2 regions of the Mesorhizobium sp. B1-1-1 genome follow, and region 1 is predicted to be linked to the other one. Evidence: predicted binding sites of a transcription regulator. Region 1 holds the regulator's gene; the other holds the start of a gene.
The links. The regulator PhoB, encoded in region 1, activates phosphate uptake and scavenging genes when phosphate is short. The targets are predictions, from matches to a motif close to TGTCATNNANCTGTCAT.

Region 1 (14,972 bases):
GCGGCGCCACCGTCTGGCCGCTGGTAACCCACCATGCCGCACCGCGCCAGACCAGAAGCCCGCCCAGCGTCACGATAAAGGCCGGCACTTCGAGATAGGCGATGACAAAGCCCTGGAAGGCGCCGATCAACAGACCGAGCACCAGGCCGATGACCAGCGCCAGCACCCAGATCCATGGGTTGCCAAGCTCAAGCCCGACGAAGCGCACTAGGAAATGCACCTGGGCGAAGCCCATGACCATGCCGATCAACCCTTCGGCGGAACCGACGGACAGATCGATATTGCGCATGACGATGACCAGCACCATGCCGCAGGCCATGATGGCGACGGCCGAGGTCTGCACCGACAGGTTCCACAGATTGCGCGGCGTGAGAAAGGTACGGCTGTCGAAATCGAGCGGATTGACGCCGAGACGCAGGCTGGACAAGACATGCAACCCGATCCAGATCAGCAGCAGCGCGCCGATCATGCCGAGCATGCGCGTGTCGATCTCGGTCGCCTTAAGGAACCGGGCGACGGCGCCGAGTTCCGACGCACGCGCGGTGTCGGCCTGCGGGTTGGACGTCGTATCGGTCATGATTTTCTCCCACCGGCCTGCCCGTCCGATGCGGGATGCCGGAAGCCAGCCTAGAAGTTACCCGCCCGGGGCGGAAAAACAAATTTTCTTGAAAAAACGCCGCGGCTTGGCAGCCGCGGCGTTCATCGCATGAAATGGAAGATCAGTTGCAGGCCGCTACGCTGCCCGCCGCGACGCCGGCACAGACCTCGTCTTTCTTGATCCAGCCGGCGTCGATGACGACGTTGAGATTGTCCTTGGTGATCGCAACCGGGGTCAGGAACAGCGATTTGACGGTGTTCCCACCGGGCGTTGTGAAGTCCTTGACGCCGGCGATATCGGTCATCTTCTTGCCGTCGGCCAGCTGCGAGGCGATCTCGGCGGCATTCTTGCCGAGTTCACGCGCGTCCTTCCACACCGACACGGTCTGCGTGCCGAGCGCGATGCGGTTCAGCGCCGCGTGGTCGCCGTCCTGGCCCGAGACCGGAACGGTACCGGCCAGGCCTTGAGCCGTCAGCGCCGCGACGACGCCGCCGGCAGTGCCGTCATTGGCCGCGACGACCGCGTCGACCTTGTTGTCGTTGGCGGTCAGGAACTGCTCCATGTTCTTCTGCGCATTGGCCGGCAGCCAGCCATCCGTATAGGCTTCGCCGACATTCTTGATCTTGCCGCTGTCGATGGCGTCCTTGAGCACTTCCATGGAGCCCGAGAACAGGAAATCGGCATTCGGATCGGCACCCGAGCCCTTGATGAAGACGTAGTTGCCTTCCGGCTTCACCTTGAACACTTCGCGGGCCTGCATGCGGCCGACTTCCTTGTTGTCGAAGGTCAGATAGAAGACGTCCTTGTTCTCGATCAGGCGGTCATAGCCGACGACCGGAATGCCTTCGTCGAGCGCCTTCTGCACCGCCGGGCCGATGGCGGAGGCGTCCTGCGCCAGGATGATCAGCGAATTGGCGCCCTGGGAGATCAGGCTCTCGACGTCGGTGAGCTGCTTGCCGGGATTGGACTGGGCGTCGGCGGAAATATACTTGTCGCCGGCGGCTTCGATCGCCTTCTTCATGGCGGCCTCGTCGGTCTTCCAGCGCTCTTCCTGGAAGTTCGACCAGGAAACGCCGATGACCTTGTCCTTCGCCTGCGCGACCGACGCGAGCGTCAGCGACATGGCGACACCCGCCAGGATGGCGGCTGTGAATCTCTTCATCTTAATCCTCCCTGCGCCGCGTATGGCGCGACCAAACAGGCCCGTAGGCCGGCACAAAGGCTCTATTTTTTCGAGCCTCGAAAAAACACTGGTCCATCGTCGGAACGCTGTCAACGTCGATTCTGATGTATTTTGATGTCCTCGTGAATTTTTTTCGAGCTCCGGAATAAATAATGACAGCCAAGGCCGGTTCTGCCAGTATTTGACGGTCGTCGGGATCCTGGGGAGAGAACGCGGCGACGGGGAGGATGCGAGAAACATGTCGGTCGGAATCCGCCACGACGATTTGCGCCGACGCAACCGGGCGATGGTGATCGCGGCCGTGCGCCGTGCCGGGCAGCCCTCGCGCACCGAGATTGCCGCGACCACCGGGCTCAGCCATTCCACCATATCGGCGATCTCCTCCGACCTGATTGGCGAAGGCATCCTGGCGCAGAGCAAGCCGAGCGAGGCCGGTGCGCTGAAACGCGGCCGGCCGCAGGTCGGCCTCAGCCTCAACCCTGAAGCCGCGGCGGTGATGACCGTGGTGCTGTCGCTGAATTTTCTCTCCGTCGCCGTCATCGACTATGCCGGCCAGGTGATATCTGAAGAGCAGCGCCGGCTGGACACGCTCACCCTGTCGCGCGAGGCGCTGATCGGCGAATGCGTGGCCATCGTCAGGCGGCGGTTCGAGGATCCCGACCTCGACGTCGGCAGCATCGCCCGTATCGCGCTGGCGATCCAGGGCATCACCGACACGGATGCGCGCACCATGCTGTGGTCGCCGATCACGCCGCAGACCGACATCGCCTTCGCCGACATACTGGAGGCCGAGTTCGGCATTCCCGCCACCATGGAGAACGATTGCAACATGATGGCGGTGGCGCTGCGCTGGCGCGATCCCCAGCGCTACCGCGACGACTTCATCGCCATCCTTTTGTCGCACGGCATCGGCATGGGCTTGGTGCTGAAGGGTGAACTGTTCACCGGCACCCATTCATCCGGAGGCGAGTTCGGCCACATGATCCATCGCCCCGGCGGGGCGCTCTGCCGCTGCGGGCGGCGCGGCTGCGTCGAGGCCTATGCCGGCAACTATGCCATCTGGCGCAACGCGAGGCAGCTTGGCGAGGACACCGAGCCCGTCGACGTCAGCGACGCCGACATGCGCACCCTGGCGGCCTCGGCGCGCGAAAAGGACGGGCCGGAGCGCGAAGCCTACCGCAAGGCCGGCGAGGCGCTGGGTTACGGCCTTGGCAGCCTGTTCGCGCTGATCGATCCGGCGCCGGTCGCCATGGTCGGCGTCAGCGCCGCCGCCTTCGACCTGATCGAGCCGGCTCTGCGCGAGGCCATTGCCCAGACCGCCGGCGGCCAGCACTCGAAATCGATTTCCTTCGACACCGAGCCGAACGAACTGCCACTGATCCGCGAGGGCTGCGCCATGCGCGCGCTGACCTTCGTCGACCAGGAGATTTTCGCGCCGGGGGCACAGGCGAAATCAGGCGTGGGCGAGAACGTTGCGTGACATATCCCTAGTCTTCGCGAATCGCATACCCCGCGCCCCGAATGGTGCGGATCACGTCAGGCATGCGGCCATTGTTGACCGCCTTGCGCAGCCGGCCGACATGCACGTCCACGGTGCGCTCGTCGATATAGATCGTTTCGCCCCAGACATTGTCGAGCAGTTGGCTGCGCGAGAACACGCGGCCGGGATGTCGCATCATGAATTCGAGCAGGCGGAACTCGGTCGGCCCGAGCCGGATCTCGCTTTTCTTGCGGTAGACCCGGTGCGATTCACGGTCGAGCACGATGTCGCCGACCTTGAGCACGCTGGACAGAACTTCGGGCTTGGCGCGGCGCAGCAGCGCCTTGACGCGTGCCATGAATTCCGGCGTTGAGAACGGCTTGACCAGATAGTCGTCGGCGCCGGTGGAGAGACCGCGCACCCGGTCGCTTTCCTCGCCGCGCGCCGTCAGCATGATGATCGGCAGCCGCTCGGTCTCGGGCCGCATCCGGAGACGGCGGCAGAGCTCGATGCCGGACACCGCCGGCACCATCCAGTCGAGCACAAGAAGGTCAGGGACATTCTCCTGCAAGCGGATCTCGGCTTCGTCGCCGCGCGTCACCACCTCTACCTGATAACCCTCCGATTCCAGATTGTAACGGAGCAGCACACCCAGCGGCTCCTCGTCCTCCACCACCATGATGCGTGGCGCGATCATCGACTGGTCACCCCTGCCGTCAAGCCGCTGGCGCCGACATCGCCGTCTCGTCCTGCTTCGGGCGATTGGCGGGCAATTGCGTGCCGGTCAGCACATAATAGGCATTTTCGGCAATGTTGGTCACGTGATCGCCGATGCGCTCGAGATTCTTGGCGCAGAACAAAAGATGCGTGCAGGCGGTGATGTTGCGCGGATCCTCCATCATGTAGGTCAGCAGCTCGCGGAAGACCGACGTGTATTTGACGTCGATGCGTTCATCGTCGGCGCGCAGCTTCGCAAGTGCCGCGGCATCGCGCGCCGCATACTCCTCGATCACGCCTTGCACCTGGATCAGCACAAGCTGCGCCATGGCGTCGATGGAGTGCGACAGGTCGCGCGGCGTGGCGGCAAGGCCGACGGTGCCGACGCGCTTGGCGATGTTCTTGGCGAGATCGCCGATGCGTTCGAGATCGCCCGCCATGCGGATCGAGCCGACGACATGGCGCAGATCGTCCGCCATGGGCTGCCGCTTGGCGATCAGGGTGATGGCGCGGTCGTCGAGTTCGCGCTGGCGCGCGTCCATGATGGCGTCGTCGGAGACGACGCGCTGGGCGAGCGCGTTGTCGGAATTCAGGAGCGCCTTGGTGGCGCCGCCGACCATCGATGAGGCGAGATCGCCCATGTCGCGGATCAGCCTGCTGATCTGTCCGAGATCTTCGTCAAAGGCTGCGACTGTGTGTTCGGCCATGATCTTGGTCCTCGTATGCCTGGGATCAGCCGAAGCGGCCGGTGATATAGTCCTGCGTGCGCTTCTCGCGGGGCGATGTGAAGATCTTCTCGGTGCGGTCGAACTCGACCAACTCGCCCAGATACATGAACGCGGTCTGCTTCGACACGCGCGCCGCCTGCTGCATGTTGTGGGTGACGATGACGATCGTATAGTCGGCCTGCAGCTCATCGATCAGCTCCTCGATCTTGGCGGTCGACAGCGGATCGAGCGCCGAGGCAGGCTCGTCGAGCAGGATGACCTCCGGCTTCACCGCCACCGTGCGGGCGATGCAGAGGCGCTGCTGCTGGCCGCCCGAAAGGCTGAGGCCGCTGGCGTTGAGCTTGTCCTTGACCTCGCTCCACAGTGCCGCGCGCTTCAGCGCCTGCTCGACACGGCCGTCCATCTCCGCCTTGCTGAGCTTCTCATAGAGCCTGACGCCGAAGGCGATGTTCTCGTAGATCGACATCGGGAACGGCGTCGGCTTCTGGAACACCATGCCGATCTTGGTCCTGAGCAGGTTGAGGTCCTGCGAGCGGTCGAGGATATTCTGGCCGTCGAGCAGCACCTGGCCCTCGGCGCTCTGCCTCGGGTAGAGCTCGTAGATGCGGTTGAAGACGCGCAGCAGCGTCGACTTCCCGCAGCCCGAAGGCCCGATGAAGGCGGTGACGCTGCGCTCGGGCAGCGACAGGCTGATATCCTTCAGCGCCTTCGACTGGCCATAGTAGAAATTGAGATTCTTGACCTCGATCTTGGCTTTCTCGACCGCGACTTCGGGCGTGTTCAATTCGGTGGACAACATCGGTTTCATCTGTCCTCTCTGCGTCCGGTAAGGCTGCGGGCGAAGATGCTCAGCCCGAGAACCGTAAGGGTGATTATGAGTGCGCCGGTCCACGCCAGCTGCTGCCATTCCTCGTAGGGGCTGAGAGCGAACTGGAAGATGGTGACGGGCAGGCTGGCCATCGGCGCATTGAGATTACTCGACCAGAACTGGTTGTTGAGCGCCGTGAAGAGCAGCGGCGCCGTCTCGCCGGAAATGCGGGCGATGGCCAGCAATATGCCGGTGACGATGCCCGACAGCGCCGCACGGTAGGCGACCGAGCGGATGACCACCCAGCGCGGCGCGCCGATCGCGGCGCCGGCCTCGCGCAGGGCGTTCGGCACGAGGTTGAGCATGTCCTCGGTGGTGCGCACGACGACCGGGATGACCAGGATGGCCAGCGCGACGGCACCGGCGATCGCCGAGAAATGTCCCATCGGCCGCACCAGCAGCTCGTAGACGAACAGGCCGACGATGATCGAGGGTGCCGACAGCAGGATGTCGTTGATGAAGCGCACGACGGTGGTGAGGCGCGAGAAGCGGCCATATTCGGCCATGTAGGTCCCAGCGAGGACACCGATCGGCGTGCCGACGATGACGGCGATGACTGTCATCATGATACTGCCGTAGATGGCATTGAGCAGGCCGCCGGCATCGCCGGGCGGCGGTGTCATTTCGGTGAACACAGAGAGCGAAACACCCGACAGGCCCTTATAGAGCAGTGCGCCGAGGATGAGCGCCAGCCAGGCCAGGCCGATGCCCGCCGCCGTGACGCATAGCGTCATCATCACGGCATTCCTGCGCTTGCGTCGATTGTGAAGCGATGTGGCCGTCGACATCGGTCAGGCTCCCGTGCGGCTGTCCATGCGCAGCAGCATGTAGCGCGCAAGGGCAAGGATCAGGAAAGTGATGACGAACAGGATCAGGCCGAGCGCCACCAGCGAAGACGTATAGAGATCGCCGTCGGCTTCGGTGAACTCGTTGGCGATGGTCGCCGAGATCGTCGTGCCGGGCGCGAACAGCGAGGCGCTGATGCGGTGGGCGTTGCCGATGACGAAGGTTACCGCCATGGTTTCGCCGAGCGCGCGGCCGAGGCCGAGCATGACGCCGCCCATGATGCCGACGCGGGTATAGGGGATGACGACGCGGCGCGTGACCTCCCAGGTCGTGCAGCCGATGCCGTAGGCCGATTCCTTCAGCACCGCCGGCACCGTGTCGAAGACATCCTTGGTGATCGAGGTGATGAAGGGCAGGACCATGATGGCAAGGATCAGCGCCGAGGTCAGAAGGCCGATGCCGTAGGGCGGGCCGGCAAACAGGCTGGAGAGTCCCGGCACGTCGTGGAAAAGCTTGATGATGAAGGGCTGCACCGTCGTCTGCAGGAACGGCGCGAACACGAACAGGCCCCAGATGCCGTAGATGATGGAGGGTATGCCGGCAAGCAGCTCGACGGCGATGCCGATGGGGCGCCGGAGTGGCCGCGGGCAGAGTTCGGTAAGGAAGATGGCGATGCCGATGCCGATGGGAACGGCGATCAGGATGGCGATGGCGGCGGTGACGATGGTTCCGTAGATCGGGGCCAGCGCTCCGAAATTCTCGGTGACCGGGTTCCACGATTCGGTCGTCAGGAAGGAGAACCCGAATTTCGACAGCGCTTCCCACGAGCCGGCAAACAGCGAAATCGCCACGCCGCCGAGGATGAGCAGGACGAGGATGGCGGAAAAGCGTGTCGCCGTTCGGAAAATCGTATCGGTGAGCGCGAAGCGTCGGACCGTCGCTTCCCTGGCCCGCATGGCGGCCGACGATGGCATGGCTTCGGAGACGGCGGTCATCTGGCCCTCGCGTTTCAAGGAAGACAGGGAGGGCGCCGTGAAGCGCCCTCCTCGTTCAGCAGGGATTACATGGCGGAATAGAGCGGCTTGCCGTCTTCGCCGACGATGTCCTTGGCCCACATGTCCTCGACGCTCTTGACGACCGCGTCGGGGATCGGAACGTAGTCCAGCGCGCCGGCCATGTCGTCGCCCTTGGCGTAGGACCAGGCGAAGAACTTGAGCGCTTCACCGGTCGCCGCCACGTCGCCGGGCTTCTTGTAGACCAGGATCCAGGTCGCCGACGTCATCGGCCAGGATTCGGCGCCCGGCTGGTTGGCCAGGATGACGCCGTAACCCGGCTGCGAGCTCCAGTCGGCATTGGCCGCCGCCGCCGAGAACGCCGCCGCCGTCGGCTCGACCTTCTTGCCGTCCTTGTTGATCATGTCGGCATAGGTCAGCTTGTTCTGCTTGGCGTAGGCGTATTCGACATAGCCGATCGAGCCACCGGTCTGCGAGACGTTGTTGGCGACGCCTTCATTGCCCTTGGCGCCGATGCCAACCGGCCATTCGAGCGCGGTGTTGACGCCGACCTTCGACTTCCAGTCGGCGCTGACGTCGGCCAGGTAGTAGCTGAAGTTGAACGTGGTGCCCGAACCGTCGGAGCGATGCACGACGGCGATCGCCTGGTCGGGAAGCTTGACGTCGTGATTGAGCTTGGCGATCGCCGCGTCATTCCAGTTGGTGATCTTGCCGACGAAGATATCGGCCAGCGTCGGGCCGTCGAGCACCAGTTCGCCCGGCTTGATGCCTTCGAGATTGACGACCGGAACGATGCCGCCCATCACCATCGGGAACTGTGCAAGTCCGGTGGATTCGAGATCCTCGCCCTTCAGCGGCGCATCGGAAGCGCCGAAGGTGACGGTCTTGGCTTTGATCTGCTTGATGCCGCCGCCCGAGCCGATCGACTGGTAGTTGAGACCGATGCCGGTCTCCTTCTTGTAGGCATCGGCCCACTTCGCATAGATCGGGTAAGGGAAGGTGGCGCCGGCACCGGAGATGTCAGCTGCCATTGCCGCGGAAAGGGTGAGGGTGGACGCCGCAGCCATTGCGATCGCAACGGCCGCCGAGCGGATGAAATGTCTCATATGGCCTGCTCCTGTTCGGAAGATGGTCTCTCGGCGCCATTCCTTGCCAGCGCCCGCTGAGGCCAATAGCGTTCGATTATAACAGTCGCATGACAGTTTCGTGTCAGCCCGGTAACGCGTCGCCGGCGCTTGGAAAGGCGATGGCGATTGGCGGCTGCGGCATGGCGCCGGTTTGCCTTCGGGAATCAGGGACTTGCGCTATCCGGTCACCCAAACAGCCATCGGATTCGGCATGGATCGCTGATCTAAGAAAAGCCGGACGGGAGCGCGTTGCTCGAGGCCAGAGGATGTCTTGGCCGGGCCATCGCCAAAAACAGGTCCGTTGGGGTAGATTGACGCTGCTTCATACTGGCGGTCGCTGCTCCCGCCCGTAACTCAAGAGAGAGCGGAAATTCGATGCCGTCATTGTCCCGGCTGGACGCCGGCTTTGATATGGTGCGATCGCACCATAGTCTTGCTCGAAGGGCAGCGGCCGACCCCGACTGATTCTCGCCGCAATCCGGCCGAAGGCGCAAAGTCTATCCCGCGTTGCGCCGGGCCTGGCGACCAGCGCCGACCCAGCGCTCGACCTTTTCGAGCAGGGCCCTGGGGCTGATCGGCTTGGGCAGATAATCATCCATGCCGGCGTCCAGGCAGCGTTCGCGATCGCCCTTGAGCGCATGCGCGGTGACCCCGACGATCGGCACATGCGTGCCGGTTTCCTCTTCCAGCCGGCGGATGGCGGCGGTTGCCTCGAGCCCGTTCATCTCCGGCATCGAGACGTCCATCAGGATCATGCAGGGATTGAGCCTGCCGAATGCGTCCAGCGCCTTGCGGCCATTGCCGACGATCTCGAAACCGTAGCCGGTCTCGCCGAGGATCTGGGTGAAGACCATCTGGTTGACCTCATTGTCCTCGGCCACGAGGATGTCCAGCCGCTGCTCGCCGCCAATCGCGGCGAGCCGGGGTCTGACCGGCGGCGGCTGCAGCAACGCGCGTTGCCCCGACGCAGCCGCTGGCGATGGTTGCGGACCGTTCCCCCCGTCTCCCTCGACAGCAAGCGGCCGGGCGACATCCGTGGCGTGGCGATGCCGCTGGATGGTGGCGACCAGCGTTTCCAGGAGCACCGAAGAGCGTGCGGGCTTGATGAGTTGGGCATCAATGCCGAGATCGCGGTAACTGGTGTTGGCCAGCGACTGATCGACGGAGGTCAGCATGATGATCGGCGTGTCGGCAAGCCCGGCGGTGTTGCGCACGACACCTGCCATCTCGGCGCCGCTCATCTCGGGCATCTGATAATCGAGCACGACGCAATCGACCGGCACGCCGTAGGCGGCGGCCGCGATCAGCACTTTCAGTCCCTCGGCGCCGCTCTCGGCCGCGCAGGAATCGAAGGTCCATGACGTCATCTGCTCGGTCAGGATGGCGCGGTTGACGGCATTGTCGTCGACGATCAGCACCCGCGCGCCGGTCACGTCCACCGGCATGATGCGCTGCGCGTTCTGTTGTCCGGCCCTGGGCAGCGTGACCGTGAACCAGAAGGTCGACCCCTTGCCTTCGGCGCTTTCCACGCCGATGTCGCCGCCCATCAATTCGACCAGCCGCGAGGTGATCGCGAGCCCGAGCCCAGTGCCCTCATGCCGCCTCGTCGAGGAGGTGTCGACCTGGCTGAATTTCTCGAACACCTGTTTCAGCTTTTCCTCAGGGATGCCGATCCCGGTGTCGGTGACCGAGATCGTCAGCCTGGTTCCGTCCGGCACACTTTCGCCGGTGACGTCGACGAGCACATGGCCTTCTTCGGTGAACTTCACCGCATTGCCGAGCAGGTTGGTGACGATCTGCCGGATGCGGCCGACATCGCCGATGAACAAGCTTTCGAGCCCAGGCTCGATGCGCACGATGAGCTCGAGGTCCTTTTCCTTGGCCCGCGTCGACACCAGCGTCGCCACGTCCTCGATCGCCTCGGCGAGATTGAAGGGGGCGGGATCGAGCACCAACTGGCCGGCATCGATCTTGGAGAAATCCAGGATATCGTTGATGATGGTGAGCAGCGCGTTGCCCGATTTGACGATGATGTCGGTGAAGGTCTTCTGCTTCGGATCGAGATCGGATTTGGCCAGGAGTTCGGCCATGCCCAGCACGCCGTTCATCGGGGTGCGAATCTCATGGCTCATATTGGCGAGGAATTCCGACTTGGCGCGGTCGGCAAGTATGGCGCGCTGGCGCGCCTCGCGCAGTTCCGCCTCGCGCAGCTTCAATTCGGTGATGTCGGTGGTCGACCCGATCAGGTAGAGCGACCCGTCGGACGCGATCATCGCGCCCTTGCGGGCGAACTGGTGGCGCACGCTGCCGTCCGGGAGCATCACCGTCTCCTCGACCTCCTGGGTTTCGCCGCTGCGTAGCACCGCGAGGTCGCCATTGACGAAGGCTTCGCCGTCGGGCCCGAAAATTTCGATATCGGTCTTGCCGATCGCGTCCTGCTTGCTGAAGCCGGTGAGATCGCACCAGCCCTTGTTGACGTAGAATTGCCTGAGATCGGAGCGTTTGGCATAGATCGACACCGGCACGTTGTCGATCAGGCTGCGGAACACCTCGTTCTCGCGCATGCTTTCTTCCAGCGCCCGCTCGCGCGCCTTGACCTCGGTGATGTCGGTGCTGGAGCCGACCAGATGCACCGATCCGTCCAGCGCCACCAGCCGGCTCTTGCGCGTCATCAACTGCCGCACCGTGCCGTCGCGATGGGTGACGGGCTCCTCGACCTCCCTGACGCTGCCCGTGAGGGCAACCTCGGTATCGTCCAGGCTGTAGCTTTCTCCATCTCCGTCGCCGAACAGCTGCCGATCGGTGCGGCCGATAACGTCTTCCTTGGCGAGCCCGGTGATCGCGCACCAGGCCTTGTTGACGAACTCGATGCTGAGGTCCTGCGCCTTGATGAAGGCGGCCACGGGCAGTTCGTCCAGCACGTGCCGGAACAGGTCGATCTGCCGCATCGAATCGTGCAGCGCCTTTTCGCGGCTCTTGATCTCGGAGATGTCGACGCGCACGCCGATGAACGTGCCGTCATCGGTGCGCATGTCATAAACCTGATACCAGCGGCCGTCGGGATTGAGACGTTCGAAGGATGAGTATGGCAGGTGGTAACGGGCGAGGATGCTGTCCAGCCAGCCATCGAGATCGCCATCATAGAGCGCATCGACCCGCGGATCGCCGCTCGAGCGGAAATAGCCAGCCGAATGACCGAGTGCCAGCGCGTCGCGGAAGGTGCGGCCGGGCTGCCACGCCGGCTTCAACGCCGGCAGCGTGTCCTGCATCTTGCGGTTGGCGAAAACGAAATTGTCCTCGCGGTCGTAGATGATCACGGCGGCCGGCAGCGATTCCAGCACGCTGGCCAGGTGTTTGCGGGCGTCCTGCGCCTCGGTCTCACGGCCCTTCATGTCCGAGACGTCGAAGAGGAAGCCGGCCACGTAGTTGCGGCCGCTTACCATTCTAACGCGGTTCTTCCTGACGACGCGCGAGCGGTTGACGCCGTCGACCTCGAAGCTTTCCTCCACCTCGTAAGGCCGCCCGGTCGCCAGCACCTCGCGCTCGCTTTTCTCGAACAGCGCAACCTCGGCCGGCGCGAGAAAATTGCCGCCGGGCTTGCCAAGCATGGTTTGCGGCGTCTGGCCGAACAGGCCCGCAAACGCCTCGTTGACGAAGACGAAGCGCAGATCGTCATCCTTGACGAAGATCGGATCCTTGACGCCGTTGATCACCGCTTCCGCCAGTCGCGCCTTTTCCAGCGCGTCGGCCAGCTCGGCCTCGCGATCCTTCATGTCGGTGACATCGACATAGGAGATGAGCCGCTTGCCGCCGGCCAGCGGGGCCAGCGACGCAACCAGGGTACGCCCGTCATTGCGCGGCAATTGTCTCGAGCCGGCGACGCCGGCCCTGATCTCGGCCTCGCGCTCGGCGGTATGACGCTGCCAGGCAACGTCGTCGGCGCCGTAGGAATCGGCGGCGCGGCTGGCCTCCATCAACTCGCGGAAGCCCGAGCCGATCCCGGCGCGCTGGGGATCGATTTTCCACAAATTGTAGAAGGCCTGGTTGATCACTTCGGCGCGCAGGTCGGCGTCGAGGACCATGATCCCGATCGGCATCGAATCGACCATCGTGCGAAGGTCGGGAAGGCCTCCCGAAGACGCCTCTCCTTGCTGCTTCTGCTCCAGTTCTTCGAAGGCGACGGCCAATCCCGTGACATTGCGTCCAATGCCACGATAGCCGGCGAATTTCCCCTCGTCATCGAAGCGTGGAAAGCCTGAGGTCAGCACCCAGCGGCAATCGGCGCGACCTCCCTTCAGTTCGTAGACAAAGTCACGGAACGGCCGATGCGCCTGCAGATCCTCCAGATGCATTGCCGCGCTGCGGTTGCCGTTCAGGACCTGCTTCAGGAAATCGAAACGGAAGCGGCCGAGCACGGCGGCCGGGTCGATGCCCGTGACCGCCTGGTAGTTGTGCGAAAGCCAGGAAAAGCGCAGCTCGGCATCGGTCTCCCAGATCCAGTCCGAGCCCGTCTCGACCAGCTGGCGTAGCATGGCCAAATCCATGCCTGCGGTGAACGAGGCCGCGTCGTTCACTGTCATTTCGCCCGACCCGCGCTCGCCGCGCACGCCGGCTGTCTCGTTCGCTTCAGCCATGCCGTCCCCACCCCGAATCCAAGGCCGAACCCTCCCTCCGCGGTTCGTCGGCGGAATGTGCCCGAGAAGCATTAACGATCCGCTAACCTTAACAAGCCGTTGCGCACCGGACGGGCCCTGGCCTGCGCCATTGCGCCCGGTTGTCGGCCGGATCGAAGCCGCGCTATAAGCCAATACAGGGGTGTTGCTGATGTTTGGACGGATTGTGCCTTGCTTGCTGAGCGCTGCGCTGCTTTTCGGCAGCGGCTGTTCGCGCAGCTATGACGGCACCGTCGTCATTCCGCGCCCGCTCGATGCCCGGCGTTTCTGGGACCGGCCGCCGCCCAATGTGGAATACGGGCCGTCCGGAATGGAAAACGGCGCTTTTCCGGCGCCGCCACAACCGCCAACCCGGTTTTCCGAGCGCAGGCCCGCGCCGCGCGCCGCACCGAGACGTCATCTTTCAAGAGTTTCGAGGCCACCTCCGCCGTCCTCCGATGAGGAAAAGCCCCTGGCATGCAGGAATGTCAGCGAACCCGGAAAGAGGGTTCGCATGGTCTGCGACTGATGGGTGCCACCCAAAACTGACCTTGGCTGAGAAACCGGCGCCTACAACCGGGGGCGGATGATCATTCGGCTGGGAAGAAGGCCGGGCCGACTATTCTCACCGGCCGCTTGCCGGCCTCTATCGACTGATGCTGGGCCGCCCCGGAGGCTTCGGCGTCCGCCGCGGGAATTGCCGCGACGCTGCCGAGGTCCGGCTTGGCCGACGGCAAGGGGATGATGGCATTGGTCATGTTTGTGGGCGTTACCGTTCGGGCCCTCAATTCGGCGACCCTGCTGTAGTAGCGTTTTAGGTCACATGCCTTGAAATTGACGTCGTCGCGGTAGCGGAATGCGGTCGGCAGATCGGTGTAGGGCTTGCGCGTGTCGAGAGAGACCATCTTTTCGGTTTCGAGGCTGACGTCGCTGAGCGTATAGAGGTCGACGCCCGGCTCGTCGCAGATGTAGCGGCATTGATCGGCCATATCCTTCACATCGTCGCTGCCGGCGAACTGCGACTTGGGTGCTGGGAAGAAATATCCATCCGAAAGGCGCACGCAGAACAGCATCGCGTTGCCGGCGCCCGTTGCCCTCGCCGCTGGCGCCGCCGCAGATACCGATTGGGTCTTCGCCGCCGCGCGCTTTGCCGCTGGCGCGCAGCCAAGCGCGACAAAGCGTGCCCGCAGCCCCGACATGTCCCGGCCTGAATTGGAGGCCGCAGCGATCTGGCGCTGCACCTCGCTCCTGTTCCTGGCAAGATCGGCGCATGCGTTGAAGAAACCACCGAGGGAATTTTTCGCCGTACACTTGCGCTGCCTCTCGATGCCTTGGATCGCGGCAAGCTGGCGGTGCAACTGGGCAAGCTCGGGGCTCGTGCCGCCGCCACGGCCGGCCGAAGACAACTGATTTCTTATTGCACTGCAACTGTCGGCATAAGAACTGGACATGCCGAGCGCGAGCACGGTCAGGGTGACGAACGCGATCATCATGGGGGACCAGAAACGGATCATCGGAAGGACGCGGTCCTTGTTGCTGAGAACTTGGAATGACAACTCTTTCGACTTCGGTAAGCTTTCGCTAAATGAGTTTCATCTAATCTTTCTAGTATCCATGCATTGAGAGACTTGTCTTTAGTTTAATAGAAGAACCTCTGTGAATTCAATATTGCATTTTTATTTCAAGATTGAGACGAACTGCAAAACAATGCAGCCGGACCGACGGCTGGCAGGCCTGCCGAATCACTCCGGCGTTACCGGAAACGGGCCCTGAAACCTTTGCCCGTCCTTTCGCGTTGAAGCGCGAAGGAGAACGCAGAT
Region 2 (14,972 bases), on a different contig from region 1:
GTCACCAACGAGAACGGTCCCTGCACAGCAGATTGCGGTCGGCGTCTTGCGGCAAGGCGCTATTTCTTCTTGCCTGCCTTGCGCGACGGCGCCTCGGTCGGCGACTTGAATAGATCGGTCGCGGCCTCGGCAGCGGCATCCGCCTTCGGCGCGGCACCCGGCTTGACCGGCTTTGCAGCGGCGGCGGGCGCCGGCGGTTGGTCCTTGGCGGAGAATTTTATGGCCATCTCAGTCCTCGTCGGCGAAGCGCGATGGTGCGCGCGGACTGCGCAAACGGCCGATCAGGGCCGAAACCGCCGTTATGTTCATTTCCTCAGGCGACCAGTTCCTCGCCTCCGCGATGTGATGCGGCGCCAGTTCGCGATGCGTGCTGCCGCTGTAGGCGGCGTCCTGATGGGTCACCGGCTCGCGGGTCTTGGCGTCTTGGCGGACATATTCGATCAAATAGTTCGGGCACTCGGCGCGGCCCCGCACGCCGACGCGCACCTGTGCATCGCCATGGACGCGCTTGCAGCGTTCGAGTTTTTCCAGCACACGCCGGACATATTCGACTGGCTTGTCCAATGTTTCGACCATGTCGGCGATGGTCGCATCAGCGGCGATGGGTGTCGCCGGCACACGCTTCGTCGCCATCAGCGTCTTCCGGCCCGTTTCGGCAACGCCGCCTGTGCGGCCGCCGCAGCCATTTCATCTGCCTCTTTTTCCAGGCGCAGTTCGCGCAAACGCGCGGTCTTGGCTTCACGCGCCTCGGTGAGGGCATCGCGTTCGGAAATGATGCGGTTGAGCGACATCGACTGGGTTTGCGTCTTGCTGAACAAGGGCACTGCCTGATCAGCAGCTGTTTTCGAATTGGCGGTCAAAATCTTTCTCCTGTCAGGAGTCTCGTGCCGATAGGGCAAGACCGGTCTTCAGTCAGGACCCACGCACAAAAGCATTGGGGCGGCGGATTCAATTTGCTGGAGCGTCCCTTAGCACGTTCAGGCCGACGCGCAGCGCATTTTCGACGGCGAGACCCACAAAGTGAAAAAGGCCAGGCACCGCCTGACCTTCCATGAGAGCGTCGCGCATCCAGTGGATGCACAGGACGCTCCGGCACGCAGCGTGCGAAAACTCAGGTTTCCGCCGCCATGCGCCCGAATTCGCCATTCACCAGTGCCAGTACATCCGTGGTCACCGGGAAGGCTGAATCCTTTTTCAGGCCGCCTTCAACTGGTCGGCCGACATCTTGCCGGACTTGTTGTCGCGGACCATCTCGTAGCCGAGCTTCTGGCCCTCGACGATGTCACGCATGCCGGCGCGCTCTACGGCCGAGATGTGGACGAAAACGTCGGCAGAGCCGTCGTCAGGCTGAATAAAACCAAAACCTTTGGTGGCGTTGAACCATTTAACTGTGCCGGTGCTCATGACGAACCCTTTCCATGGCAAATACTCGTTCGCCGTCATGCGGATGCACAACGTCGTTTGTCTCGATTTTTGATGTGGGAAGTTCGTCAAAGGCGCGCTGCAAAGCGCGGATAACAAAAGTCAGTCAACAAATATCGACAAAGGTCTTGTAAGCTATTTAAACGGCCATGTCAATTCTTGGCTCACCCGCCGCGACGGTTCACGCCAATCGGGCACTGAACAAAGCGGCCCTAAAAAAATCTGGACGCCGGGAGCCATTTCGGTCGAAGCACGTTTCATGGTTGTCGTCAGCAATTCACGAGAGCAATCGAAGGAAAAGCGAACGGCAAAGACGCCCCCCGCACGATAAAAGGTGCGAGGGGCGTTTTCTTTCGGCCCCTACATCGCGGCGGTCATCATCGGCGGCATCTCGTAGCGGAGGCCGAGGCCCGAGCGCACTGCCAGGTCGACGTCAGTCAGCGTCCGGGACGAAAAGGCCGCTGCGGGCTTTCATGTCTGGAACGGTTTGCTGAAGGCGTTGGTGAATGTGACCCCGCCGTGATCGTCGCTGGCTTCGCCCAGCACGACATCCATGCCATCATTGGTGACCCGCGCCAGTGCGAACCCGCCCATATAGGCCGCCTTTGGCTTGAAGAGATCAAGGCCGTCGCGCTGATAGATCATCGGCACCTCGTGCTGATGGCCATGGAAGATGGCAATCACGTTGTAGCCTTTCAGGGCCGCAAGCAGTGCCTGACGGTCCGCATCGCTCCACCAATGCGGCGGCCCCTTGCCGTCGTCGTCGAACGCCTTTTTGGCGGGATCCCATCGCTCAGTCGAAAAATTATCCCAGCCATAATGCTGAAACAGGATGACCGGGCGGCCGTCCGCCGCATAGGTCGCCAAATCCTGCTTCAGCCAGGGCAGGCTGCTGTCCGCGCCATGGCCGGTGTCGCCAGCGAAACGGTGGGTCTGGACGAGATGCAGCCCGCCCCAGTCCCACGCATAGCAGTCGGTCTCGACATCGTAGTCGGTGGCTGGAACCGGTGGCTTGAAGAACACGCCGGCACGGTGATTGACTTCGACATAGTCGCGCATTTCGCGCCGGTACCAGTCAACGTGATGCCGCGGGCCGTTTTGGTCGAGGTCATGATTGCCGAGCCCGACATAGACTGGAACATGCACGCGGTCAGGCCCCATGCCTTGCTGGTAACGCTGGCTGAATTGCAGCAATTGCGTGCCTTCACTCGGCTGGGTGATCTGACCACCGCCATCGTCGGTCATGTCGCCGCCGATGACGAGGCCGAGCGGCGTGCCGATTCGGCTGCCGGCGGAGCGTAGGCCCGTCGGGACGCCGCCGATCTCGACGGGCCATGTCTTGTCGCCAATGCCGTTCAGAGCCGCCACATTGCGCAGCAAGGCAGCGTCGGTCTTGCCTTCCTGCTGGCAATTGGGACTCAAGCCGCTGGCCATGCGGCAGGCATGGACATCGGCGATGAACAGGAAGGTGGCGTCGACAGGCTGAATGCGCTGCCCGGTCTGGCCGAGCGCCGGGCGTGGAAGCGCAAGGGCCGTGGCAAGACCGGCGGCCCGCGCCAGAAAACGGCGTCGTGATACCGATTTTGGTGAGAAGCGCTTCATCATGGGTTGAAGTTCAGCACGGACACCGGTCAGCAGTAAAGTTCAGCGCCCGGTCCACGGCTGCCCTCCCCCAGAACGGAACTGAGTTGTAGGGATCGTTCCCGTTCTCGGCATCAAAGGTTTCCCGGTGGCAGCAATATCCTGCGACGCCGCCTCGTTGCGGCCATGGGCGAAGCTTGGGCGACACTCTGCTCCAGCCCCGCCAGGCAATCGCGCAACATGCCGGCATCCTGCGCCGTCTTGGCCATCGACATCGCGCCGGAATAGGCCGCGACGGCCAGGGCGGCGAAACGCTGCGGGTCGGTGTCCTGCTCCCTGCCCGCCTGCTGATCAGCCCGGACCTTGTCGGCGATCGCCTGGCGCCAGCCGGCAAAAATGCCGGCAAGGGCGGCGCGCAATTCGGCATCGGCGAGCGACAGTTCATGTGCAAGGTTGTTGAGGGGACAGCCGCGCACGAAGCCTTGTTGCTCAAGTTCCGCCGCCACGGCTTCGAAGGCTGCACGCACGCCTTCGCGCGCCGAAGCGGCCGCCCGCAAAGGCGCCATCCATGTTTCTTCGACCGCCGCGGCCACACGCTCTTCGATCACCGCCAGCGCCAACGCTTTCTTGGTCCGGAAATGATGATGCAACGCGCCGCCGCTGACACCCGCCGCCGCCATCAGATCGCCGAGGCTGGACGCGTGATAGCCGCGTACCTGAAAGGACTCCTGCGCGGCATCGAGCACTCTGTTGCGCATGCCTTCGGGATCATTGGCGCGCTTCTGGGCATGCCCTGTCATCGGGAATCTCCACCGTGCCCCTCCAGGAGGGAAGAAAAAGAAGCTAGCAGATTGACAAAACAGGACAACCGGTCTGTTTTATAAAACAGGATGATCACCCTGTTTTTGGAGACGAGCTTATGAGCCTGCCCCTGAGTGCCACATCGGAGACAGCAGCGCTCGCCTCCCCGGTCGTCGAACTGCGGCAGTACACGCTGAAACCCGGCAAACGCGATACCCTTATCGACCTCTTTGACGGCAAGCTGATCGAAGGCCAGGAAGAGGCCGGGATGACCATCATCGGCCAATTCCGGGATCTCGATCGCCCCGACATGTTCGTCTGGCTGCGCGGCTTCGAGGACATGGAGGTGCGCAAAGGCGCCCTGAGCGCCTTCTATGACGGTCCGGTATGGGCAGCGCACCGCAATGCCGCCAACGCCACGATGATCGATTCCGACGATGTGCTGCTGCTCAAACCTGCGTGGCCCGGCGCTGGCTTCGATCTCTCCGGCGCATTACGCGCGGGCTTGGCTGCCGACGAAAAGCCAGGCAGAAGCACGCCGCTGTCAGGCATGGTCGTGATTCGGATTTATCATTTGCGGCCGGGCGCAGAGGCCGCGTTCGCCAGCCGCTTCGAGGCCGAAGTCGCGCCGATGACGGCGTCACCCGGTGCGCGGCTGCTCGCCGCTTTCGTCACGGAGCACGCGGAAAACAGCTTTCCACGCCTGCCGGTGCGAGCGAGTGAGAATGTTTTCATCAGTGTGATGGGTTTTGATGGCGAAGAAGCGCACGCCCAGCATGAAACCGCGCTTGCCGCCTCGCCTGCATGGCAGGCCTTCTCGCACGCCGTCCGACATGACCTGGCCAGACCAACCGAAACCGTGCGCCTGTCGGCGACATCGCGCTCGCGGCTTTGTTGCTGATCTCCAGTCCGCCCGGAGACGGCGTCTGATCAGAGGCGGGGCGGCGTCTTTGCGGTGGACGGCGGGTATACGGCGGAGTGAGTGGACAGCCGATCTCCCCCCTCGTGGGGGAGATGGCCGGCAGGCCAGAGGGGGGCGCTGTCCCGCCGATCTCTCATTCGATTGCACTTCCGCGCTTGTTCTAACCTGAACGCAGTTGAATGACGACAGATAGCGTTCCTTCGCGCCCCCGCCGCCCTGCCGGGCATCTCCCCACGAGCGGGGAGATTGGCTCCGTCTTCAACCGATTTGCATCTTCACCGCCCGCAATCTCCGCTTGATGCGTTTTGTGCAACGCGATACGCCGTTGCCCAAATCGACAGACCGGAGACTTGCCGTGAGCGCTGCCAAGACCAGAACCGAAACCGATACGTTCGGTGCCATCGAGGTCGCCGCCGACCGCTATTGGGGCGCGCAGGCGCAGCGTTCGCTCGGCAATTTCAAGATCGGTTGGGAAAAGCAGCCGGCATCCGTCGTGCGCGCGCTCGGCATCGTCAAGCGGGCGGCGGCGGAAGCCAATATGGAGCTGAAGCGGCTCGATCCGGCGATCGGCAAGGCGATCGTCGAAGCCTCTCAAGAAGTCATCGACGGCAAGCTCAACGACCATTTCCCGCTGGTGGTCTGGCAGACCGGCTCGGGTACGCAATCCAACATGAACGCCAACGAGGTGATCTCCAACCGGGCGATCGAGATGCTGGGCGGCGTCATGGGCTCCAAGAAGCCGGTGCACCCGAACGACCACGTCAATATGAGCCAGTCGTCGAACGACACCTACCCGACCGCCATGCACATCGCCTGCGCCGAGCGCATCGTGCATGACCTGTTGCCGGCGCTGAAGCACCTGCACAAGGCGCTCGCCGCCAAGAGCAGAGAGTTCAGCCATATCATCAAGATCGGCCGCACCCACACGCAGGACGCCACCCCGCTTACGCTGGGCCAGGAATTCTCGGGCTACGCCGCGCAGGTCGCTTCGTCGATCAAGCGCATCGAGCTGACGTTGCCCGGCCTGCAGGAACTGGCGCAGGGCGGCACCGCCGTCGGCACCGGCCTCAACGCGCCCGTCGGCTTCGCCGAGCGGGTGGCCGACCGCATCGCCGCCATCACCGGCATCGCCTTCGTCACAGCGCCGAACAAGTTCGAGGCGCTCGCCGCCCATGATTCCATGGTATTCTCGCACGGTGCCATCAACGCCGCTGCCGCCGCGCTGTTCAAGATCGCCAACGACATCCGCTTCCTCGGTTCAGGGCCCCGCTCGGGACTTGGCGAGCTGTCGTTGCCGGAAAACGAGCCGGGTTCCTCGATCATGCCGGGCAAGGTCAACCCGACGCAGTGCGAAGCGATGACCCAGGTCTGCGTGCAGGTGTTCGGCAACAATGCGGCGCTCACCTTCGCCGGCAGCCAAGGCCATTTCGAGCTCAACGTCTACAACCCGCTGATGGCCTACAACTTCCTGCAATCGGTGCAGTTGCTCGCCGACGCTTCGGTCTCCTTCACCGACAATTGCGTCGTCGGCATCGAGGCGCGGGAAGACAACATCAAGGCGGCCCTCGACCGCTCGCTGATGCTGGTGACGGCGCTTGCGCCCACCATCGGCTACGACAGCGCCGCCAAGATCGCCAAGACCGCGCACAAGAACGGCACCACGCTGCGCGAGGAAGCGCTGGCCACCGGGCTGGTCAGCGAAGCCGACTACGACCGGATCGTGCGGCCGGAAGATATGACCCATCCGGGGTGAAGGCACTTTTTCGGCGGGAAAATATGCTCCCGCCACCACATCGACCAGCACGAATTTCCGTTTTTCACCGGTTCACGGAAACGTATGTCCTGTGAACAATGTGTCGCCAGACAGGCGGCTTTGGTGAACAGTCAGCATGGTCTATCTGACGGGCGATCAACCCCATTCGGAGAGCCACCATGTCCACCAACACTTCCTTCGCCGGCACCGGCACCGCGTCCAACAGTTCTGTCACGATCCTGCTCGGCCGCATCCTGCTCGCGGTCATTTTCCTGCTTTCCGGTTTCGGCAAGCTCAGCGCCCTTTCCGGCACCGCGGCCTATTTCGGCGGCCTCGGCCTGCCCTTGCCGACCGTGACGGCCATCGTCGTCGGCCTCATCGAACTGCTCGGCGGTCTGGCCATTCTCGTCGGCTTCCAGACCCGGATTGCCGCCTGGGTGCTGGCGATCTTCACCGTCGCCACGGCCCTGGTCGCCCACACCGGCTGGGCCGACCAGATGCAGATGATCAACTTCATGAAGAACCTGGCGATCACCGGCGGCTTCCTCGTGCTGGCTTCCTCAGGCGCCGGCGCCTATTCGGTCGACGCCAAGCGCGGCTGAACTTCCCTCCCCCGTCTTTGACAGCAGTGGCGCGGAATTTTCCGCGCCACTGTTTCGTTGTCGGTCCAGAAGCCTCAATTCAGCGCCCGGATTTGCCGGGGCATCGGTGGTAGGATCGATCGGTCCGGGTGGGTAAAGGCCCAAACCGGCCAACCGACAACGGAGGTGACCATGCCTCGCAACGCACTGCTTCTGGCTTCGCGGCTGCTGCTTGCCGCGCTGTTCGTACCGTCAGGCTTCCATGCGCTCGCCGACATTGCCGGCACATCGGGCTATTTCGCCGGCCTTGGCCTGCCGCTCCCGGGGCTCGCCGCGTGGGGCACGGGCCTGTTCGAGCTGATCGCCGGACTGCTGATACTCATCGGCTTCCAGACCCGGATCGTGGCTCTGCTTTTGGCCGCCTTCTGCATCGTTGCCGGCTTCATCGGCCATTACGGCCAGGGCGCCGATGATGCGACGCTTGCCTTCTTGCACCAGCAGATGCTGATGAAGGACATCGCGATATCGGGCGGCTTTCTGGCGCTCGCCATGGCCGGCGCCGGCGCCTGGTCGGTCGACGGGCGGGCTGCTGTTTGATATCGCCTAAATCCAAGGGCAGGCCCGGAACCAACCAGACAAATGCCCCGGGTTGGACTCTCAATGCCCGAGCCAAGCCAACGCCCGTGTCAAGTCGACCCCCACTCCGTCGAGCTGCGCTCGACACCTCTCCCCCGATCGACGGGCGAGAGGTGGCTTGGCGAAGCCAAGACGGAGTGGGGGAAGCCGGTCTTCAAACACGAAGCCGCTGAACAAGTGGCGCGATTGAGTTGGTCAATATCGGCGTGGATCAGATAACTCACGCTCTGGTAGGCCGTACCTATTTCACCGAAACGCTCGGCCCACCTTCGACCGCCAGTTCCAGGCGGCGGCCGGTAATTCGCGCCAGTTGCGCCAGGCGCCCGGCCGGGCGCTCGCCATAGAGATCTGCCAGCGATGCCGGCAAGACCAGCGCCAGCACGCCATTGCCGCGCTGCTCCCATTTCAGTCTCGGCATGACGCCGGGCATCGAGGCGGTCAGCAGGTAGACGACGCGCATCGATGCCGCCAGCACCCGCGCTCGCTCCAGATAGCGCGGTGTCGCCAGCGCCTTGATTTCGGGCGCGATGGCTTCGTTGAAGATGCCGTCGTGCCGATAGGCGTTGGCCATCGCCAGATAGGCGCGGCCAGGGTGGTCCACGCCGAAAAAGGAGGCGTGGGCGATGATGTTGAGCGATTGCTTGCCGCGATATTCGGGATGCGCGCGCCAACCGATGTCGGCCAGCAATGCCGCCGCGTGGCGGTAGCGCGCCTCGTCCTCGGTCTCGTCGATGCCGAAAGCGGCAAAGGTCTTGGCCGTCCAGTCGACGAGTTCATGCGCATGGGTGACCGAGCGCGAGCGCAGCCGGGCGAGTTCCTCCGATGCCGAGATCAGGGGATCGGCCTTCTGCTCGGCCTGGTCGAGCAGGGAATAGAGGAAGCCTTCGCGCACGCCGAGCGCCGAGACGATGATCTTCGACGGCTGCATCGCCGCCATGATTTCCTGCAGCACGATGGCGCCGTAAGGCAGGAGCGAGCGGCGATTCTTCGAAACACCCTCGATGCCTTTGATCTTCTCGATCTCGCCTTTCGCCACTTGCCGCAGGAAATTGGCGGCACTTTCGACGCCGATCTCGTAGTGGTGCATGACGCCAAGCGGATAGTTGGTCATCTCCATGTGCAGCCGGGCGAGATTTCGCCAGGTGCCGCCGACGGCATAGAAAGGCCTGCCTTGCCCGCCTTTCAGCAGCTTCGCCCGCCCCAGCTCGTCGCGCACGATTTTCGCCGCCTGCGTGAGGGAATTCTTGGCCATGTCCTGCAGGCGCAGGCCGCCCAGCGGCAATGTTATGCCGTCGCCGATCGCTTCGCCGTTGACGTCGACCAGTTCAAGGCTGCCGCCACCGAGGTCGCCCGCAATACCGTTGGCCGGATGAAAGCCGCAGATGACGCCGAGCGCGGAATAATGGGCTTCCTCGCGGCCGCTGATCACGCGGATCTCGGTCTTGAGCACGTCTTCGGCGCGGTGGATGAAATCGGGGCCGTTGACGGCCTCGCGGGCAGCCGCGGTCGCCAGCACGTACATGTGCTCGGCACCGGCCTGGTCGGAGAGCGCGCGGAAGCGGCGGAACTCCTCCATCGACCGTGTCACGCCCTCGGGGTCGAGCTTCCCCGTCGACACGATGCCGCGGCCGAGGCCCGCCAGCATCTTTTCGTTGAACAGCATGGTCGGCGAGCGCGCCAGCCCCTCATATACGACAAGGCGGATCGAATTCGAGCCGATGTCGATGATGGACAGCGGTCGGCGATCCTGCAGCCGGCCCTGGGAATCGGACAGCATCAGGCGGCGGCGTTCTTCTTGCGGCGCTTGAATTGCGCGATCCGCTTCGGCGCATGCGATTTCAGCGCATCACCCCGTCCCGACAGGCTCGGATTGGTCATGAAATATTCCTGTGCGTTGAACGGCTCCTCGCCCTCCTCGAGCACGACGCGCCGGGAGGTTCCATCAGCCAATACGTCGAAACTTTGCTGATTGTCCATGATGTTGCCGAGCATGATCTGGCCCAGCACCTGTTCATGCACGGTTGGGTTGGTGATCGGCACCATGGTCTCGACGCGGCGGTCGAGGTTGCGCGGCATGAGGTCGGCCGAGGAGATGTAGACGACGGCCTCGTCCGACGGCAGGCCGTGGCCATTGCCGAAGCAATAGATGCGGCTGTGCTCGAGGAAACGGCCGACAATCGACTTGACCCTGATGTTTTCCGACAGGCCCGGCACCTGCGGCCGCAGGCAGCATATGCCGCGCACGACCAGGTCGATCTCGACGCCCGCTCGGCTGGCGTCGTAGAGCGCGTCGATGATGATCGGATCGACAAGGGCGTTCATCTTCATCCAGATGCGTGCCGGCCGTCCCTCGAGCGCGTGGGCGACCTCATCGGAGATGTGCTGCAGGATACGGTTCCTCAGCGTGAAGGGCGAGATCGCCAGCCGCATTTCGGCGGTCGGCTCGGCATAGCCGGTGATGAAGTTGAAAAGCTGGGCGACATCGCGTGCGATCGTTGCATCGGTGGTGAAGAAGGACAGGTCGGTGTAGATGCGCGCGGTCACCGGATGGTAATTGCCGGTGCCCAGATGCACATAATTGCGCAGCTTGCCGTCCTCGCGCCGCACCACCAGCGACATCTTGGCGTGGGTCTTGAGCTCGAGGAAGCCGAACACGACCTGGACGCCGGCGCGCTCGAGGTCGCGCGCCCAGCGGATGTTGGCCTCCTCGTCGAAGCGAGCCTTGAGCTCGACCAGTGCCGTCACCGACTTGCCGGCCTCGGCGGCGTCGACCAGCGCACGCACGATCGGGCTGTCGTTGGAGGTTCGGTAAAGCGTCTGCTTGATCGCCACCACTTCCGGGTCGGCCATCGCCTGGCGCAGGAACTGCACCACCACGTCGAAGGATTCGTAGGGGTGGTGGACGATGATGTCCTTCTCGCGGATAGCGGCGAAGCAATCGCCGCCATGCTCGCGGATGCGCTCGGGGAAACGCGGATTGTAGGGCGTGAATTTGAGGTCGTCGCGGGCAACGGCGACGATCTCCGAAATCTGGCTGAGCGCCAGCGGGCCGGTCAGGACGCTGATGCGGCTCGACGAAACGCCGAGTTCGCCGGCGACGAATTCGCGCAGTTCGGCCGGCATGAGCATGTCGAACTCGATGCGAATGACGGAGCCGCGGCGGCGGCGCTTTAGCGCGGTCTCGAACAGGCGCACGAGATCTTCCGATTCCTCCTCGACCTCGATGTCGCTGTCGCGAATGATGCGGAACGTGCCGGAGCCCTTGACCTCGTAACCCGGGAACAACTTGCCGATGTAAAGGCCGACCGCCTCTTCCAGCGGGATGAAGCGGACATGGTGCTTGCGGTCCGGCAAACGGATGAAACGCTTCAGCGCCACCGGCAGGCGCAAGAGCGCGCTCATCTCCTCGCCGTTCTTGCGATGGCGAAGCTGCAGCGCCATCGAGAAGCCGAGATTGGGGATAAACGGGAACGGATGCGCCGGGTCGATCGACAATGGCGTGAGAACAGGAAACACCTGGTCCTGGAAGTGCTCCTCCAGCCAGGCCTTCTCGTCCTTGGTCAGCGCGTCGCGGGTGATGCTCTCGATGCCTTCCTTGTTGAGCAGCACGGTCAGCGCCGAAAGGCTTTTCTGCTGGTCTTCCTGCAACCGTTCGACCTCGCGCAGCAGCTGTTCGAGCTGCTGTTCGGGGGTACGCCCGTCCGGACTTCTCAACACGATGCCTTCGCGAACCTGGCCGGCCAGGCCGGCGACGCGCACCATGAAGAACTCATCGAGATTGGCCGCGGAGATCGACAGGAAACGTACCCTCTCCAGCAGCGGATGGTTTGTGTTCTGCGATTCCTCAAGCACGCGGCGGTTGAACTGCAACCAGGAGAACTCGCGATTGACGAAACGATCCGGATTGCCTTCCGGGCTTGCCGCTTCCGCATTGATGAACTCGCTCTGGACCGGCTTCAGTTCGTTCATGGTTCCTGCTCTTCCCACGTCTGGTTGCTTCGCCGCTTTCGGGCGGCGCCCAGGCTGTTGCGCCTGGCCGCGATGCTCCAGCCGGTTAACCGGCTTAACTTATCCTCTGACAGGCTTTTGCGACAGTTTCATTTCATCGAACTTGCAAACAGGCCGGTTATGATCCAAACGCTGAGCAGACTGCGCTAAAGGAGACGACGATGGCAGGCGGTTCCATTCCCCATTTCCAGAACGATGCGGGCCATCCGGCGATCGATATCGGAGTCAAGGAATTCATGTGCACCGGCGCCAACCCGCCTTTCGACCATCCGCATGTGTTTCTCGATATGGGCGACGACAATGAGAAGGTCTGCCCCTACTGCTCGACGCTCTACCGCTATTCGCCGAAGCTGACGGCGATGGAAACGCTGCCGGCCGGCTGCCTCTACATCGACCAGGCCGCCTGACTTCCAGCGGCCCGGCCAATGGCAGACGCACAGTCCCGGCAAGTCATCATCGCCGGGGCGGGTATTGCCGGGCTGACCGCGGCGTTGGCTTTCGCCGAGCGGGGCTATCCCGTACGGATCTTCGAACAGGCGCAGCGCCTAGAAGCGGCGGGCGCCGGCATCCAGCTTTCGCCCAACGCGACACGCATCCTGCGTGAGCTCGGCGTACTCGACGCACTTCTTCCCAATGCCGTCAGGCCGGAAGCCGTGGTGCTGAAGGATGCGGCAACCTTGGGCGAACTGGCGCGCGTACCTTTTGGACGAGCCGGCGAGGCGCGCTGGGGTGCGCCCTACCTCGTGGCGCATCGAGCGGACCTGCAAAACGCGCTGATGGCGCGCGTGGCTGCCATGCCCGATGTTCATCTCACTACTGGTGCGCGCCTTGGCAGCGTCACGATCAGCAGTTCAGGCGTCACCGCGGCAGCCGATGTGGGTGGCAGGCTCGTCGCGGCGGAAGGTTTCCTTCTGGTCGGCGCCGATGGCGTCTGGTCGTCGGTGCGCGGACTTGCCGACCAAGGAAGGAAAACCAGGCTTGCGAAAAGCCACTTCTCCGGCGAACTGGCCTGGCGGGCAACCGTCAGCGCAGACAGTCCTGCCGGGCAAGCTTTTGCAGAGATCGGTGCGCCGGACTGCGTCACCACCTTCCTGCATCCCGGCTTTCACATGGTCGCCTATCCCGTCAGCAAGGGCAGCGCCATCAATCTCGTCGCTTTCACCAGGGGCGAGCGTATCGCCGAAGGCTGGTCCGGCCATGCCGATCCCGCAATCCTGGCCGGCGCCATGCGCCGCACCGCGCCGGCGCTGGCAAGGCTTGCGGAGTTGGCCGGCCCGTGGGCGGCCTGGCCGATCCATACGGTCGATCAGAAGCAGCCATGGGTAAGGTCGGGCCGCATCGCGCTGGTCGGCGACGCGGCGCATGCCATGACGCCGTTCGCGGCACAGGGCGCCGCGATGGCCATCGAGGATGCCGCCACGCTTGCCGACGTCATGGCCACCTCCCCTGCCGACCTGGCCGGAAGTCTTCAAATCTGGGAAGGTCTGCGCCGGCCGCGCGTCGTGAGAGTGGCACGTCGCGGCGCCCTCAACCGCCTTGCCTGGCATGCCTGGGGTCCGGTGGCGTTGGCGCGCAACCTTTTCCTGAAAATGCGGACGCCGGAGAAGCTCGCCGCGGATTTGGACTGGCTTTATGGATGGCGGGCCTAGAACTCGAACGAGGCGTTGGCGTTATCTGCGCTACCTACCATTATACAGCTTCAACGACCACCCGAGCGAGACCGGCAGCGGGTTCCACCAACCCGTGCGCAGGCCGGCGGTTCGCAAGGCGGCGGCCGTCCAGGTGTTGCAGCCGGCCAGCGCATTGAAATGGCCGTTCGCCTCATAGAAGCGGTCGAAATCGGAATAGGCGGCCCCTGCGATGACGATCGGCCCGCCTGGTCCTTGCTGAAAACTCGCATCGATGAAGTCGAGCAACGCGGCAAAGCGGTCTTCCGGGATGTCGAAGCCGGCGACATCGGGTCCGGAGATATTGCCGGCGACCTCGACATGCATCACTGAAGCGTCAAGCGTCAGGGCCTTGAATACGGGCATCGCCTTCAGCTGCGACCAAGTCGGCGTCTCCAGGTAGAAGGCGCGGCCGCCCCAGCCGAAGACGATGTAGCGCACCTCGGGCGCGTCGGAAGGCTGGCCGGCAGCGGCGAGGAAGCGAAAGCGCCGGCGCACGCCATCATCGACGGGAATGGCGATGTCGGTGTGGATCGGATTGCTCAGCACCAGAATGTGCCTGGCGCCCTCGCCGGCCGCGGCAGCCGGCCAGAGTGGTCGCGGCACCAGTGTGCCGAGTGCCGCGACCAGCACCACCGCGGCCACCAGCACGGCCAGGAAACGAAGGCGTTTTCTCATCCGGGCATAGTTCTTGCGATTCCATCACGTTTCAATCGAAACGATCCGATCGGCCAAATGTGAAAAAGCCCGACCGTGGCGCGGCCGGGCTCCTTCCATTTCGACGAGGCAGCGCTCAGTGCAATATCTGCGACAGGAACAGCTTCGTGCGCTCGTGGCGCGGGTGATCGAAGAACTCGGCCGGCGTGTTCTGCTCGACGATCTGGCCCTGATCCATGAAGATCACCCGGTTGGCGACTTTCCGCGCAAAGCCCATCTCGTGGGTGACGCACAGCATGGTCATGCCTTCCTCGGCAAGGCTAACCATGGTCTCCAGCACTTCCTTGATCATTTCCGGGTCGAGTGCCGAGGTCGGCTCATCGAACAGCATGATGCGCGGGTTCATGCACAGCGAACGGGCGATCGCCACGCGCTGCTGCTGACCGCCGGAGAGCTGGCCCGGATATTTGTTGGCCTGCTCGGGGATCTTGACGCGCTTGAGGAAATGCATGGCCATCTCCTCGGCCTGTTTCTTCGGGGTCTTGCGGACCCAGATCGGCGCCAGCGTGCAGTTCTCCAGGATGGTCAGGTGGGGGAACAGGTTGAAGTGCTGGAACACCATGCCGACCTCTCGGCGCACCTCGTCGATCTTCTTGAGATCGTTGGTCAATTCCTTGCCGTCGACGAAGATCTTGCCCTTCTGGTGTTCTTCGAGCCGGTTGATGCAGCGGATCATGGTGGACTTGCCGGAGCCGGACGGGCCGCAGATGACGATGCGCTCGCCGCGCATCACCTTGAGGTTGATGTCCTTCAGCACATGGAACTCGCCATACCATTTGTGCATGGCGATGATGTCGATGGCGACATCGGTGGTCGAGATGTGCATCTTCGCGGCATTGACCTTGATCTCTTCCGCGCTGACGGCGTTTTCGGTGGCCATGAAC

Region 2: the regulator PhoB is predicted to act here: its motif matches at 11,785-11,801, upstream of FJ986_RS01305 (RNA degradosome polyphosphate kinase).

The regions. Positions count from the first base shown of each region.
Region 1 is NZ_VFWW01000015.1:20,199-35,170, reverse strand. Features, by position in the region: gene FJ986_RS26725 (sugar ABC transporter permease) at 1-577, opposite strand, end outside; gene xylF (D-xylose ABC transporter substrate-binding protein) at 720-1,760, opposite strand; gene FJ986_RS26715 (ROK family protein) at 2,020-3,261, shown strand; gene phoB (phosphate regulon transcriptional regulator PhoB) at 3,269-3,958, opposite strand; gene phoU (phosphate signaling complex protein PhoU) at 3,978-4,685, opposite strand; gene pstB (phosphate ABC transporter ATP-binding protein PstB) at 4,711-5,514, opposite strand; gene pstA (phosphate ABC transporter permease PstA) at 5,511-6,362, opposite strand; gene pstC (phosphate ABC transporter permease subunit PstC) at 6,366-7,355, opposite strand; gene pstS (phosphate ABC transporter substrate-binding protein PstS) at 7,421-8,479, opposite strand; gene FJ986_RS26680 (PAS domain-containing protein) at 8,998-13,134, opposite strand; gene FJ986_RS26670 (DUF2865 domain-containing protein) at 13,743-14,666, opposite strand; gene FJ986_RS26665 (hypothetical protein) at 14,971-14,972, shown strand, end outside.
Region 2 is NZ_VFWW01000001.1:255,385-270,356, reverse strand. Features, by position in the region: gene FJ986_RS01365 (YkgJ family cysteine cluster protein) at 1-8, opposite strand, end outside; gene FJ986_RS30355 (hypothetical protein) at 60-227, opposite strand; gene FJ986_RS01360 (hypothetical protein) at 229-633, opposite strand; gene FJ986_RS01355 (hypothetical protein) at 633-860, opposite strand; gene FJ986_RS01350 (cold-shock protein) at 1,195-1,404, opposite strand; gene FJ986_RS01345 (metallophosphoesterase) at 1,894-3,027, opposite strand; gene FJ986_RS01340 (TetR/AcrR family transcriptional regulator) at 3,138-3,803, opposite strand; gene FJ986_RS30660 (hypothetical protein) at 3,800-4,090, opposite strand; gene FJ986_RS01335 (NIPSNAP family protein) at 3,983-4,705, shown strand; gene fumC (class II fumarate hydratase) at 5,082-6,479, shown strand; gene FJ986_RS01325 (DoxX family protein) at 6,659-7,081, shown strand; gene FJ986_RS01320 (DoxX family protein) at 7,253-7,657, shown strand; gene ppx (exopolyphosphatase) at 7,938-9,473, opposite strand; gene FJ986_RS01305 (RNA degradosome polyphosphate kinase) at 9,473-11,665, opposite strand; gene FJ986_RS01300 (zinc-finger domain-containing protein) at 11,866-12,111, shown strand; gene FJ986_RS01295 (FAD-dependent monooxygenase) at 12,130-13,353, shown strand; gene FJ986_RS01290 (TIGR02117 family protein) at 13,384-14,049, opposite strand; gene FJ986_RS01285 (amino acid ABC transporter ATP-binding protein) at 14,165-14,968, opposite strand.